2 regions of the Vibrio sp. CB1-5 genome follow, and region 1 is predicted to be linked to the other one. Evidence: predicted binding sites of a transcription regulator. Region 1 holds the regulator's gene; the other holds the start of a gene.

Region 1 (7,652 bases):
GGATCGCTAACCATGTCCGATGATCATCAAATCGACGAATTTCGCCAACAAGCGCTTGATTACCATGCCAACCCCGTCCCTGGAAAAATTGAAATCGCGTTAACTAAACCCGCCAACTCTGCTGCTGACCTAGCGCTGGCCTATAGCCCAGGTGTGGCTGAGCCAGTGCGTGAAATCGCACAAAATGCTGAGAACGTTTATAAGTACACCGCAAAGGGCAATATGGTAGCGGTTATCTCTAACGGCACCGCTATTTTAGGTCTCGGTAACCTAGGCCCAATGGCTTCGAAACCGGTAATGGAAGGTAAGGCGCTGTTGTTTAAACGCTTTGCTGGTTTGGACTCAATCGATATCGAAGTTAAACACCGCACGATTGATGAGTTCGTCGACACGGTTGCCAACATCTCAGATACGTTTGGCGGTATTAACCTAGAAGATATTAAAGCGCCAGATTGTTTTGAAATTGAACGTCGTCTTATTGAGCGTTGTGATGTACCAGTATTCCACGATGACCAACACGGTACAGCGATTGTTACCGCAGCGGGTATGCTCAACGCGATAGAGCTTCAAGGTAAAGATCTTAAAGAAGCGATCATTGTCTGCCTAGGAGCAGGTGCAGCGGCGATCGCTTGTATGGAGCTTTTGATCAAATGTGGCGCAATGCGCGAGAAGATCTACATGCTGGATCGTAAAGGCGTGATCCATACGCGTCGTGACGATCTTAACGAATATAAAGAGCTGTTTGCCAACAACACAGATAAGCGTACGCTAGAAGATGTGATCGAAGGTGCAGACCTATTCTTGGGTGTATCGGGTCCTGATTTGCTGCCACCAGAAGCACTTAAGCTGATGGCAGACAAACCAATAGTGTTTGCTTGTTCAAACCCAGATCCAGAAATCAAACCGGAGCTTGCTCATCAGGTTCGTGATGACCTGATTATGGGTACGGGTCGTTCAGACTATCCAAACCAAGTAAACAATGTACTGTGTTTCCCGTTCATCTTCCGTGGTGCGCTAGATGTGCGTGCAAGCGAGATTAATGATGAGATGAAACTGGCCGCGGTCGAAGCGATTCGTGAGCTAGCGAAAGAGCCGGTACCACAAGATGTGCTTACTGCCGCAGGTGTTGAGGCGCTGACCTTTGGTAAAGACTACATCATTCCAAAACCGATGGATCCACGTTTGCTTCCTCGTGTGGCTAAAGCGGTCGCGAAAGCGGCGGTTGAATCGGGTGTGGCGCGTATTGAGTTGCCTGAAAGCTATATGGATTAAAAAAGATGGGAAGAGCGGTTCTTGGTCCTAGGTCCTAGGAGGAGCTGATCTTCAACCTCTAAATAAACAAAAAGCGCATTGGATAATTAACCAATGCGCTTTTTTAATGTCTCTACCAAGGACCAAGGACCAAGGACCAAGGACCGCTCTTAATCTCTACTCTTCATCAAACGCTTCAAACTCAATCCCCATCGCCGTCATCAGCTCTTTCGCTTCTGTTGGGATATCGTCTGGACGGTCTTTTCGCAAATCTTCGTCGGTTGGAAGCGGCTGACCTGTGTAAGCGTGCAGGAATGCTTCGCACAAAAGTTCACTGTTGGTTGCATGGCGTAGGTTATTGATTTGGCGACGAGTACGCTCATCGGTCAATACCTTTAGCACCTTCAGCGGGATAGACACTGTGATTTTTTTTACCTGCTCGCTTTTTTTACCGTGCTCCGCATATGGGCTAATGTATTCACCATTCCAATCTGCCATTACACACCTTCGCTCTGTTAATCATAAATAGTAGTAGTAAGTATGCCGCAATTTTAGCGGGATTTACCGCCATAAGCAAAGACATATAGACGTCTGGAAGTGTTGACGTCTCACATTTTGGAAAGTAAAGTGGGGCAACGAATGTGGACATTTATTTTAATGCAATGTTAATTCTTTAACGTTTGTGGCGTTTGCCGGTTCCCATATTACCGGTAAAAGTAGACACTGTGGCTCTAGCCATGCGATTTGAGAAAGGAAGTTTCTATGAGCAATCGGAAGCCAGCGACAATAGCCGTACGTACTGGTATCGAATCGGATACCCAGCATCACGCTGTGGTGCCACCTATTTATCTTTCTACTAACTACGGATTCCCTGCGTTTGGGGAAGTGCCGACTTACGATTACACCCGCTCAGGAAACCCAAACCGAGGTTTACTAGAAACCGCTCTGTACGAGCTGGAATCAGGTAAGGGTGCGGTAGTGACTAACTGTGGTACCTCTGCCCTTAACCTTTGGGTTTCGGCTTTCTTAGGTCCAGAAGACACCATTATTGCTCCTCACGACTGTTATGGCGGTACTTACCGTTTATTTAACACGCGCGCCCAAAAAGGGGACTTCAAGGTTCAGTTTGTTGATCAAAGCGATGAGCAAGCTTTTGAAGCAGCGCTTGAGAAAAAACCGAAACTTATCCTACTTGAAACGCCGTCCAACCCACTAGTGCGCGTCGTTGATATTGCCGCCGTGTGTGAAAAAGCTAAAAAAGTAGGCGCGCTGGTGGCGGTAGACAATACCTTTTTGACACCGGTGTACCAAAAGCCTCTTGAGCTGGGTGCTGACTTTGTAATCCACTCCACCACTAAGTATATCAACGGTCACTCTGATGTGATTGGCGGTGTGGTGATCACCAAAACGGAAGAGCACGCAGAAGAGCTCGCATGGTGGGGCAACTGTATCGGCGCGACGGGCACGCCATTTGATAGTTACATGACGCTGCGCGGTATTCGCACCCTTGGCGCTCGCATGCGTGTTCATGAAGAAAGCTCACAACAGATCCTAGATTTTCTTAAGCCGCAACCATTGGTGAAAGTGATTTATCACCCGAGCTTGCCAGAGCATCCGGGTCATGAGGTTGCTAAGAAACAGCAGTCTGGCTTTGGCTCTATGTTGAGCTTTGAGTTCGCAGGTAGCTTTGAGCAACTGAAATATTTTGTCGGTGAGTTGGAGTTATTCTCGCTTGCGGAATCTTTGGGCGGTGTAGAAAGTCTGATTTGCCACCCTGCATCTATGACCCACCGTGCGATGGGTGAAGAGGCATTAGCAGAAGCGGGCGTATCTCAGCAGCTACTTCGTCTCTCTGTTGGCCTAGAAGATGCGCAAGATCTGATTGATGACCTTGCTCAGGCATTTGAGAAAGCATCTGCGTTTGGAGGATAAGCCGGCATGAGTCAAAGCAGTACCCTAAGCAGCGCCTTAGGCGGAAAGAGTAACAAGCAGTTGCACAAATTTGGCGGCAGCAGCTTAGCTGACCCAGAGTGTTATCGTCGCGTCGTTTCTATTTTAAAAGACTACTCCAATGAGGAAGATCTCATTGTGGTCTCGGCTGCGGGTAAAACCACCAATCGTCTTATTGAATTTCTCGATGCACTCAATAAAGATGGGCGCATTGCCCATGAACACCTTCAAGCACTGCGTCAGTTTCAGATTGAGATGGTGGAATCGCTGTTGACTGGTGATGAGGCGGAAAGCCTTATCTCTCAGCTGAAAGATGAATTCAGTACGCTGGGTGAGCTTAGCTATCCACTGACTGATGCTGAGCGCTCTGCTGTGCTGGGTCATGGTGAAGTGTGGTCTTCACGCCTATTGGCGGCACTACTGAGACAAAGTGATCTCCCAGCAGTAGCACAAGATGCAAGAGCGTTTCTGCGCGCTGAGTTCGGCACTCAGCCAGAGGTCGATCGTGCTAAATCGTATCCGCTGATTAAAGAAGTACTGGCTCAACATGCGCATCATCGTGTGGTAATTACCGGCTTCATGGCGCAAAGTGAATGTGGTGAAACAGTACTGCTCGGTCGTAATGGCTCTGACTACTCTGCGACTGTGATTGGCGCATTGGCTGAAGTTTCTTGCGTGACGATTTGGAGCGATGTAGCAGGCGTATATAGTGCTGACCCGCGTGTGGTTAATGACGCTTGCTTGTTGCCATTGCTGCGATTGGATGAAGCCAGTGAATTGGCGCGTTTAGCTGCTCCTGTGCTTCACAGTCGTACACTTCAGCCTGTCGCGCAAAGTGCCATGGATCTGAGTCTTCGATGCAGTTATCAGCCTGAGTCGGGCTCAACGCGTATTGAACGTGTGTTGGCCTCTGGACGCGGTGCAAAGATTATCACCTCGCTCGATGAAGTACTGCTTATCGAGTTGGCATTCGCTGCTGGTCACGACTTTAAGCGTGCCCAAACCGAAGTGCTTAACGGTCTTAAGCGTGCACAACTGGCGCCGTTGGCGTTTGAAGCCCAAGCTGACCAATATCGTCTCCGTCTTGCCTACACTGCAGAGATTGCCTCTGGTGCTCTCACTGAACTGCAAGATCTAGCGATTGAAGCCGAGATAAAACTTAAAGAAGGTTACTCCATGTTGGCCGCTGTTGGTGCTGGCGTAACTAAAAACGCCAATCATTGCTTTGGTTTTTATCAGCAGTTAAAACATGCGCCAGTAGAGTTTTTCTCAGAAGCTGAGTCGCAATTGAGTCTTGCCGCTGTACTGCGCAAATCAGACATTCAGCCGCTAGTGAAATCGGTACATACTCAGCTGTTCCAAGCGCAAAAGCGCGTTGCGGTAGCGCTGTGTGGTAAAGGTAACATTGGCTCAAGCTGGCTTGAGCTGTTCAAAGAGCAGAAAAGCGAGCTTGAGAAACGTCGCGGTATGAGTTTCAACCTAGTCGCAGTGATCGACAGCCAGACTTATTGGTTTGATGACGAAGGTATCGACGAGCAGCAGGTGCTTGCTCGCTACGAAGATGAAGCGATTGAGTACCAAGGTGACATCTGGCTGCAACGTTTAGCTGGACTTCAAGGCTATGATGAAGGTGTGGTACTGGATGTCACGGCGAGCGCGTCACTAGCCGAAAGATATGTGAGTATCGCTGAGCACGGTCTGCACCTTATCTCAGCAAACAAAGTCGCAGGTTCAGCACCAAGTAATGATTATCATGCGGTGCAAGATGCGTTTTCGAAAACTGGTCGTCACTGGCTTTATAACGCCACTGTGGGCGCAGGGTTACCCATAAACCATACCGTTCGTGACCTACGTGAAAGCGGCGATGACATCGTTGCGCTGTCGGGTATCTTCTCTGGTACCTTGTCTTGGTTGTTCCAACAATTTGATGGCACAGTACCTTTTGCCGAGTTAGTCGACCTAGCATGGCAGCAGGGCTTAACCGAGCCTGATCCGCGCTCAGATCTTGATGGTTCTGATGTGATGCGCAAGTTGGTTATCTTGGCGCGCGAATCGGGCTTGGATATCGAACCTGATGCGGTTGAAGTAGAGTCTTTGGTTCCTGAAGAGCTTGCTGAGTTGTCACTCGAAGACTTCTTTGAGAAAGCTACTCTACTAAGTGAAATCTTGCAAGAGCGTCTAGAAAAAGCTCAGCGCGAAGAGAAAGTGCTGCGTTACGTTGCTCGTTTGGATAGACAAGGTAAAGCGCGAGTAGGGATTGAAGCGCTATCGAAAGAGCATGCGCTGGCGAACCTTCTGCCTTGTGACAATATCTTTGCGATTGAGAGTAAGTGGTATAAGGATAATCCGCTGGTGATTCGTGGTCCCGGTGCGGGTCGTGAAGTGACGGCTGGGGCGATTCAATCGGATTTGAATTTGATGTCTAGCTTTTTTTGATTTCTAGATTCATAGAAAAGTGACCAAAATAAACCGTCATCCTCACGAAAGTGAGGATCTTTGTCCGCGAGTATTGTACTCAAATAATGTGAGTCACTTGCCGCACGAGATCCCCTTTTTCAAGGGGATGACGAGTGTACTGTGTTGAATGCAGTACACATTAAAAACCGAAATATATCGTCATCCTCACGAAAGTGAGGATCTTTGTCCGTGAGTATTGTACTCAAATAATGTGAGTCACTTGCCGCATGAGATCCCCTTTTTCAAGGGGATGACGAGTGTACTGCGTTGAATGCAGTACACATTAAAAACCGAAATATATCGTCATCCTCGCGAAAGTGAGGATCTTTGTCGGCAAGTGTTACGCTCAAATCATGTGAGTCACTTGCCGCACGAGATCCCCTTTTTCAAGGGGATGACGAGTGTACTGTGTTGAATGCAGTACATATTAAAAACCGAAATATATCGTCATCGCGAAAGTGAGGATCTTTGTCGGCAAGTGTTACGCTCAAATCATGTGAGTCACTCGCCGCACGAGACCCCCTTTTTCAAGGGGATGACGAGTGTACTGTGTTGAATGCAGTACACATTAAAAACCGAAATATATCGTCATCCTCACGAAAGTGAGGATCTTTGTCCGTGAGTATTGTACTCAAATAATGTGAGTCACTTGCCGCACGAGATCCCCTTTTTCAAGGGGATGACGAGTGTACTGCGTTGAATGCAGTACACATTAAAAACCGAAATATATCGTCATCCTCATCGCGAAAGTGAGGATCTTTGTCCGCGAGTCTTGCACTCAAATAATGTGAGTCACTTGCCGCACGAGATCCCCTTTTTCAAGGGGATGATGAGTGTACTGTGTTGAATGCAGTACACATTAAAAACCGAAATATATCGTCATCTTCGCGAAAGTGAAGATCTCCTAAAGCGCGTGACTAATCTGAATTAGGCAGTATCTGAATGCACAGTATTGCTTCTCTGTTTAACAGAATCACTCTCGGCAAGAGATCTCCTTTTTCAAGGAGATGACGGACCTTTATGGAGATGACAGAGTTTTATGTAGCTGACGGAGCCTTAAGTAGACAACAGAGCTTTACACCTAGATGATAGGTTTGCAGCTATTGTTAACAGTGATTTTAAGGCACCAACCCCATCTTCAATTTCCCTAACTCACCACATGAAAAAAATTCATAATCCCTCTATTGACTTTAAAACCTATTCATTTCATTCTGTAGACATATAGACGTCTAAACGTAAAAAATTAAAAATCATCATTTAAAGACAGACAGGTTTTATCTGAGATTGGATGGGATAACCAATCTTGGTGATTAGGGAGAGGACCATGGGATACACACACGCAGGCCACATTGATGCTTTGAACCAGAATATTGCTGAGCTTTCGGACAATATTAATGTTTCATTTGAGTTCTTTCCGCCGAGCACGCCGACAATGGAAGAGACGCTGTGGAAATCGGTTCACCGCCTAAAAACACTTAAGCCTAAGTTTGTTTCTGTGACTTACGGTGCTAACTCTGGTGAGCGTGATCGTACCCACTCTATCATCAAAGAAATCAAATCAGAGACTGGTCTTGTGGCAGCGCCGCACCTAACTTGTATTGATGCGTCACGTGATGAGCTTATCGATATTGCAGAAGATTACTGGGCGAATGGTATCAAGAACATCGTTGCGTTGCGTGGTGATATTCCAGAAGGTGGCGGTCAGCCTGATATGTATGCGTCTGATTTGGTGGAGCTACTAAAATCTCGCCATGATTTTGATATCTCAGTAGCAGCCTTTCCAGAAGTTCACCCGGAAGCGAAAAGTGCTCAGGCGGATCTTCTTAACCTAAAACGTAAAGTCGATGCTGGTGCTAACCGTGCGATTACTCAGTTCTTCTTTGATGTAGAAAGCTACCTGCGTTTTCGTGACCGCTGTGTGGCGGCAGGTATTGATGTGGAGATTGTTCCGGGTATTCTGCCGGTGACTAACTTTAAGCAAGCGTCGCGCTTTG
Region 2 (7,652 bases), on a different contig from region 1:
TTCAACGTGAGCTTCTACCACCAGTTTTTCAACCGATACTTGTTGGCTCATCATGCCTTTCTGGAACTCAGGAATTTCACCAATTTGCAGTGGTTTCGCACCTGTGTTGTCAACGATACATGGGATTTCTACCATGGCTGTTGGGTCAAAGTTCGCGATTGCGCCATTGTTTGGAACGATGAGCAGCATGCGCTCTTTGGTGTTGAATGCAATCGCTGTTGCTAGGTCAACAATGTAAGACGCGTGCTCTTCGACTTCGATGGTTGTGCCTACCGCTGTGCCAGTGGCAATAATGCGGTGACATTCTGTGAACACTTCTTTTTCACGGCCTTCCATAACTTCATTAGCACGAGTGAACTCTTTGTTAGAGTGCTCTACTACGTAGTCTGGGTACATGTAGTACTTGAGATACGTGTTTGGAATGGTTTCTGGATCAAGTGCGTACACGTCACGAACTTTGATAAAGGTTTGCTTCCAAGATTCGTCTGTGTGTTGTGCGCCGTTCATTGCGCTTGGTGGCAAGTAGCCGTTCTCTTTGATGTACTCTTTGATGCGTGGCATCAAGTCTTCACCCGTTTTCGCGTCTTTGAACTCTTTCCACCAACCGAAGTGGTTTAAGCCGTAGTACATGATGTCGAACTGTTTGCGATCTTCGTAGCCTAGGATCTCTGCGATACGAGTTTCGATGCCAATTGGCATGTCACAGATGTTGAGTACTTTTGAGCTAGGGCGCATTACTCGACATGCTTCTGCCACGATAGCTGCTGGGTTTGAGTAGTTCAGCATCCAAGCGTTTGGCGAGTATTTTTCCATGTAGTCAATCATTTCGATGACTGCAGGGATTGAACGAAGGCCGTAAGCTACACCGCCAGCACCACAGGTTTCTTGGCCTACACAGCCGTGGCGTAGAGGAATTTTTTCGCACTCCTCTCTAAGCTGAGGGACATTCAGTCCGATGATGACTTGGATGGCTTTACCGTTTTTCACGATGTTCACCGCACCAGTCTCCATAAAGTACTCTGCTGTTTGGACTTTGCTTGGGTCTTTGACCGTGACGCGAAGTCTGGTCGCACAGTTACTGAGATCTTCGATGTTATGCACGCCGCCCAAACCTTCGATGGTTTCTACTGCTTGGATTTGCAGTGGGGTTGCCGTACCTGCATCACCTTTACCAGTAATGCCATGTTTCTCATTGAAGTCTTTTTTGGTGTGCAGTTTCATTTCTGCATCGCCGCGACCTGCAATTGGCACATCAAACTTAACGATGAGGTATTTGAACGTTACGTAGTAGATGGCTGTGAAGCAAAGACCGATAGCGATTTGAGTGACAACCATGCCAGTGTGGTTGCCCAGTAGTGGGATCCAGTTACCTGTCGCAAATTCAATCAAGCCCCCGCCCATGTTGCCGACCACACCAAAGGTGTACATCACCATCGCCATAGTACCTGCCAGAATCGCGTGGATGGCGAACAGCCAAGGGGCGATGAACAGGAAGGTAAACTCAAGTGGTTCAGTGATACCAACCAATACAGCGGTTAACGTTGCTGGGATAAGAAGTGCCGCAACTTTCTGACGGTTTTCAGGTTTTGCTGTGTGGTACATCGCTAGCGCAATACCCGTACAACCGAAGATCTTAGAGTTACCGTGCAGTGCAAAGCCGCCAGCAGGGAAAAGATCTTTCATTGATTGTGTTGATTGAGTGAATGCCTCTAGGTTAGTAAACCAGTCAACCGTGATGCCATTTGGCGTCGCTACGTTACCGAATACAAATGGTGCGTAGACGAAGTGGTGTAGGCCTGTCGGGATCAAGATACGTTCTAGGAAGGTGTATAACCACACACCGAATGAGCCTGAGCTGACCAAGAACCCTTGTAGGTTAAGGATGCCGTGCTGGATTGAAGGCCAGATGCAAAGCGTTAACCAAGCTGCTGGCAGCATGGCAAAGAATGAAATCATGGCAACAAATGACGCACCTTGGAAGATACCTAGGTAAGCAGGTAGTTGTTTTTCAAACGTGCGGTTGTGGATCCAGGTAACAAAACCAGAGATGATCCTTGGCATTCACTCCTACTTCCCTTTCTTGACTCACTCATACCCAGTTTTATACAAAGCATTACAGGTCTTGACGGTTTAAATATATAGACTAATCGTTAAAGTGCGGACACTGATTCGTCTGGCTTATGGATTGCTCGGGAATTTACAGAGAATTGACCTAGTTTACTTTTCTCATACGCTTATCCTAAGTAAAGTCTGCCGCCAAACCCCTGAAATTAACTGAATCCAAGGGCGTCTATGCTGTCTACTATTCTTTATTTCGATCAATCCCCAAACACTCCAACTGATGTCGCTCGCTCACATCGCGCGGCGTTGATTTGGTGTTTTGTCTACGCTGTGGCGTGGTCGTTGGTTTCTTATCACCTTGATCCCACAGTCCCTTATGATGCTGTTGAGGCGTTGAACTGGGCCAGCAATGGAGAGTGGGGCAGTCCGAATAACCCATGGTTTGTGGGTTTTGTCGCGCGTATTTTGTTGATTTCTTCTTCTACAGAGTTTGCATCGGCATTTTGGTATGTGGGCCATTTTAGTGTGGTAGCTATTGGTATGCTGGGTTGCTACCGTTTGGCGTATAAGCTAACGGATTCAATCGCGTTAGCTTGGCTTGGTTTGCTGACATTGAACTTGTCAGGGGTCATCAACTTCGATGCTATTCCTTACAATGATAACTATCTGCTGCTCGGCTCTTGGTCTTGGTTACTGCTGATGTTTGTGAAGGCTGTCTACGAAGATACAAAATGGTGGATCCCTTTTGGTATTTTGGCGGGCTGCTCTGCGATGGCGAAATACACCACGTTTGCACCTGTCGCGATGATCTTTATTTTAAGTTTGGCAGTACCGAGTGTGCGTCGTAACTGGAGCGATCGTAATTTCTATATTGGTATTGCGGCTTTTCTCGCTTTGGTTACGCCAAACTTCTTTTGGATGTTTGCTAACAATTTCTCTTCGGTGAAATGGGTGAGTGGTCAAGTCTCGGCTCAACTTAGCCCGGGCAGTTGGCTAGCGCTTCTATCGGTTTTCTACCCGTTGATTTTACTTGCAGGTTTGCTTGGAAAACGTGGTCTGCGCTTTACGAAGCAGGTGCCGGAAAAAGTTTGGCTGACTACATTTGTTTTGTTGGCGCCGTTGGTGGTAATTATGGCGTGGTTTACGTTCCATAAAGGCGGCCGGCTCGTTGAATGGTTACACCCATTCTTTATGCCTGCGCCTGCGGTATTGGTTGCGTTTTTAGCCAAAGATGTGATTGGTAAACTGTCACGTGCATACAAAGTGTTAGTTAGTATGGCGCTGTTGATGATCGTCGGCTACAGCTCGGTTATGGTGTTCAATGTACGCAATGCAGGTCAGAGTTTCGAGGGCGTTAAAGTACTAGCGCATGATGCAGAAACATTCTGGTACGAGAACACTGACAAACCACTTAAGCTGGTGGGCGGCGCGGAGATCTCAGAATGGATGACATTCTACATCGCACCGCACCCAGAAATGTCAAACCGCTGGAGCAACGAAACACTACCGAATGTTTACAACCGTCATATCACTGCGGAAAAGATTGAATCACAAGGTGTGTTGCTACTTAGTCATGTAGGTGCGACCTGTGAAGGCCAGATGTTCAAGCGCTTTACTGACGAATGGCCACAGTTTGAAATCTCAGTGACTAAGCAGATTGCTTATCAAGACTCCCCTCAAGAACCGATACAGCAGATTTGTTTGGGGATGATTGCTCCGAAAGAGTGATTAAGTTTAGGCAATGCGACGGTAGGTGCTAAAAGGCTTACTGCGTATCGCCTGATCTAGAACCAACCCCCAACCATCAGGCCACTTTAATCCCATCCAAATGCTGCGTACATTGCGCTCTTGCGGTACGAAAAAATGCTTGCAGATAATGTTTATCCTTTTCTCCATTGCGAACGGCGGCAAACAGTCTGCGCCATAGTCCTTCACCTAATGGTTTGCTAGTGATTAAGCCTTGGCGAGAGAACTCACTGACTGCCCAGTTTGGTAAAGCGGCGACGCCGAGACCGGCAGAGACCATTTGTACCAGCATTAGAGTGTTGTCCGCTTGTTTCCACTTATTTGGCTCGATGCCTGCTGGCGTAAGGAAGTGTTTAACCACATCTAATCGCTGCTTTTGTACTGGATAAGTCAGAAGGGTTTGGTCGGCTAGATCGCTTGGCTCGATATGATCTTTTCCGGCTAAAGGGTGGGAGATTGAGGTAACAAGGCGCATTTCGAAGTCGAATAGGGGCTCGTAGTGGATTTCTGAGCGTGGTTGAATGTCTGACGTAATCACCAAATCCAGCTCTCCGCCTACAAGAGCTGGAATTGGTTCAAAACCAAAGCCTGAGGAGAAATCCAGCTCTACATGTGGCCAAGCAAGTTGATACTCTTTCAGAGCTGGCATTAACCACTGAAAGCAGGAGTGACAGTCGATAGCCATATGGAGGCGACCATTGACGTCTTCCTTAAGTCCGGCTAAGTCGCCTTCGGCTTGGGCGATACGTGGTAGAACGTCGTTAGCGAGATTAAGTAGGATCTCGCCTTCAGAGGTGAACTTCACTGGTCGAGTTTTGCGAATGAATAGCGGTGAACCAATACGAGCTTCGAGATCTTTCAGTTGGTGTGAGAGCGCAGATTGCGTCAAGTGCAGCGAGGTTGCAGTCGCGGTTAGTGAGCCGGTATCGCGCAGTGATGCCAGTGTTTTTAAGTGTTTAAATTCTATCATGAAAATCCCTCATCCTTAATCCCTTTCCATTAACTTACCGTGCTTTTGAGTATAAGTAAACGTCTAGACGTCTAAATGGCGTTTTCTAATCGCATGAGAAAGATTCATATTCCTCGTGAATGAATTGCGATTGTTCATATTGCTTTGCTGGGTGATTCTTTAGCCATCCAGACTGCTAATGAATAAAAAGGACAACATCATGACAGCAACTCATATCCTTGGTTACCCGCGTATCGGTGAAAAGCGTGAACTGAAATTTGCTTTAGAACAGTATTGGCGTGGCGAACTTGACCAGCAAGGCTTAAAGCTGGTCGCCGCAAAAATCCGTAAACAAAACTGGGAACGCCAAAATCAAGATGGCCTCGACTATGTAACCGTCGGTGACTTTGCATGGTATGACCATGTACTTGGCACCAGTCTTCTTTTGGGTCATGTGCCAAAGCGACACAATAACGGTTTCCCAGACCTAGACACGCTATTTCGTATTGGCCGAGGTCAGTCTCAAACCGATTGTGGATGTGCGGGCGAAGCCGCTTCAGATATGACTAAGTGGTTTAACACCAATTACCACTATATTGTTCCGGAGTTTTCCTCGGACGATCAGTTTAAAGTGAGCTGGACTCAGCTTTTCGATGAAATTAATGAAGCGCAGCAGCAAGGCCATAAAGTGAAGCCGGTACTGCTTGGTCCGCTCAGTTACCTTTATTTGGGTAAAGAAGTAGAGCAAGGCTTTGATCGCTTGTCGCTATTGCCACGAGTATTGACTGCCTACCAGGCAATCTTCGCTAAATTTGAAAAACTCGGCATCGAGTGGGTACAAGTGGATGAACCTATCTTAGCACTTGAGCTTGAAAAAACGTGGTTGGACAGCTTTAAGTTGGCGTATCAAGTGATTCGCAGTGATGTCAAAGTGCTGCTTGCGACGTATTTTGACTCTGTAGTTGACTCGTTGGATACCATTGTAGAACTTGAGGTGGACGGGTTACATGTTGATGTCGTTGCCGCACAAAATCAATTGGATGAAGTGGTCAACCATCTGCCAAATGATTGGGTGCTGTCAGCGGGGATCGTTAACGGCCGTAATGTTTGGCGTGCAAATCTGCATAGTGCTTTACAAACGCTAAAGCCTATCAAAGCCAAGTTGGGTGAGCGCCTTTGGGTTGCGTCTTCATGTTCGCTGCTCCACAGTCCAGTGAATGTCGAGCTGGAAACTAAGCTGCCGCAAGGTACTGAAAACTGGTTCTCGTTCGCTAAGCAAAAGGTGTCCGAAGTTTCATGGCTTGCGAAAGCACTGGATGGTGATAAACAAGCGATAGAGCACTGCGCTCAATATAGTCAACCTATCTTAGACCGTGCTCGTTCGACTTGGGTGAACAAGCCCCATGTTCAAAGCCGTGTCGCGACGCTTGCTTCTACCAATAGCGACCGCAGCGCTCCGTATGCAGAGCGTGCACATCATCAACACGAAGTACTGAAGTTACCTAATCTCCCAACGACGACGATCGGCTCGTTCCCACAGACGGCTGAAGTGCGAAAAAGCCGCGCTGCTTTCAAGCGTGGTGATATCAGTGTCGCGGAGTATGAATCTCTAATGAAAGGCTTCATCAAAGATACCGTGAAACGCCAAGAAGCGACGGGTCTGGACGTGCTAGTACACGGAGAAGCAGAACGTAACGACATGGTGGAATACTTTGCTGAGAACTTATCGGGTTTCCAAACCACGGAATTTGGTTGGGTACAAAGCTATGGCTCGCGCTGCGTTAAACCGGCCATTGTTGTCGCCGATATTGAGCGTGATAAGTCAATTACTGTGGACTGGTCTACTTATGCGCAATCACTGACAGACAAACCGATGAAGGGCATGTTGACCGGACCTGTGACCATTCTGTGCTGGACCTTCCCGCGTGAAGATGTCTCTCGTGAGACCATCGCTAATCAACTGGCGTTTGCGCTGCAAGATGAAGTAGATGCGCTGCAACAAGCAAACATCAATATCATTCAAATTGATGAGCCTGCGATTCGTGAAGGTCTGCCATTGAAAAAATGTGACCATAAAGAGTACTTAGATTGGGCGGTGAAAGCGTTTAAAGTTTCAGCGGCGAGTGCAAGGCCGGAAACCCAGATTCACACTCATATGTGTTACAGCGAGTTTAACGAGATTATCGAGTCGGTGGCGGAATTGGATGCTGATGTGATTACGATTGAGACATCTCGCTCTAACATGGAGCTGTTGAACGCATTTGAAGAGTTTAACTATCCGAATGAGATTGGTCCTGGTGTGTACGATATTCACTCGCCAAACATTCCGAAAGTTGAGTGGATTGAACAGTTAATTGAAAAAGCCGCGAAACGTATCCCGGTTGAGAGACTTTGGGTTAACCCAGATTGCGGCCTTAAAACGCGTAACTGGGAAGAGACAGAAGCGTCGCTAACGAACTTGGTACAAGCGGCGAAGAACTTGCGAGAGCGTTTATTGTGATAGGGTGTAGATTGTAGAATGAAAAAGAGGCTTGTTAATGCAAGCCTCTTTGTTTTGATCGTCAATTGATTATGATCGTTTGGCTACTGTGGTAGCGGCTTTTGACAATACTGCTGATTGACAATTTGGTCGATCATTAACTGACCGCGAGCGTTACGGATCATAATGCGATAGCCCAGTCCAAGCTCTAGGTTGGCTTTCACTTCACGATCAGTACAGTAGTAGTTCATGCTGTTACGCAAAACTTGATCTAACGGCAAAGCGCCTTTGGCATCGGTGTTATAAATCATCATGATCTCAACAATGCCTTTGCTTGCCGATGCTTTCATAATTGAGAGCGGACCTTGTTCAATCGGCAACCCAGAAGAAATCACGCTGGCGCGGCTTTGCGCCAAC

Evidence for each region. Region 1 encodes MetJ, which represses methionine synthesis genes. Its sites were predicted from a motif close to TTAGACNTNTANANGTCTAA; they were not measured.
Region 2: a site for MetJ is predicted at 4,833-4,852, ahead of metE (5-methyltetrahydropteroyltriglutamate--homocysteine S-methyltransferase). Genes of this name have one in related genera too.

Annotation. Positions count from the first base shown of each region.
Region 1 covers NZ_JBJHPB010000031.1:46,067-53,718, reverse strand. Annotated here, with positions in the region: gene ACJB0T_RS18595 (malic enzyme-like NAD(P)-binding protein) at 13-1,272, shown strand; gene metJ (met regulon transcriptional regulator MetJ) at 1,429-1,749, opposite strand; gene ACJB0T_RS18585 (O-succinylhomoserine (thiol)-lyase) at 2,014-3,183, shown strand; gene ACJB0T_RS18580 (bifunctional aspartate kinase/homoserine dehydrogenase II) at 3,190-5,637, shown strand; gene metF (methylenetetrahydrofolate reductase) at 6,983-7,652, shown strand, end outside.
Region 2 covers NZ_JBJHPB010000010.1:120,462-128,113, reverse strand. Annotated here, with positions in the region: gene ACJB0T_RS09945 (family 4 glycosyl hydrolase) at 1-2,061, opposite strand, end outside; gene ACJB0T_RS09940 (glycosyltransferase family 39 protein) at 2,293-3,789, shown strand; gene metR (HTH-type transcriptional regulator MetR) at 3,866-4,777, opposite strand; gene metE (5-methyltetrahydropteroyltriglutamate--homocysteine S-methyltransferase) at 4,974-7,256, shown strand; gene ACJB0T_RS09925 (GspS/AspS pilotin family protein) at 7,340-7,652, opposite strand, start outside.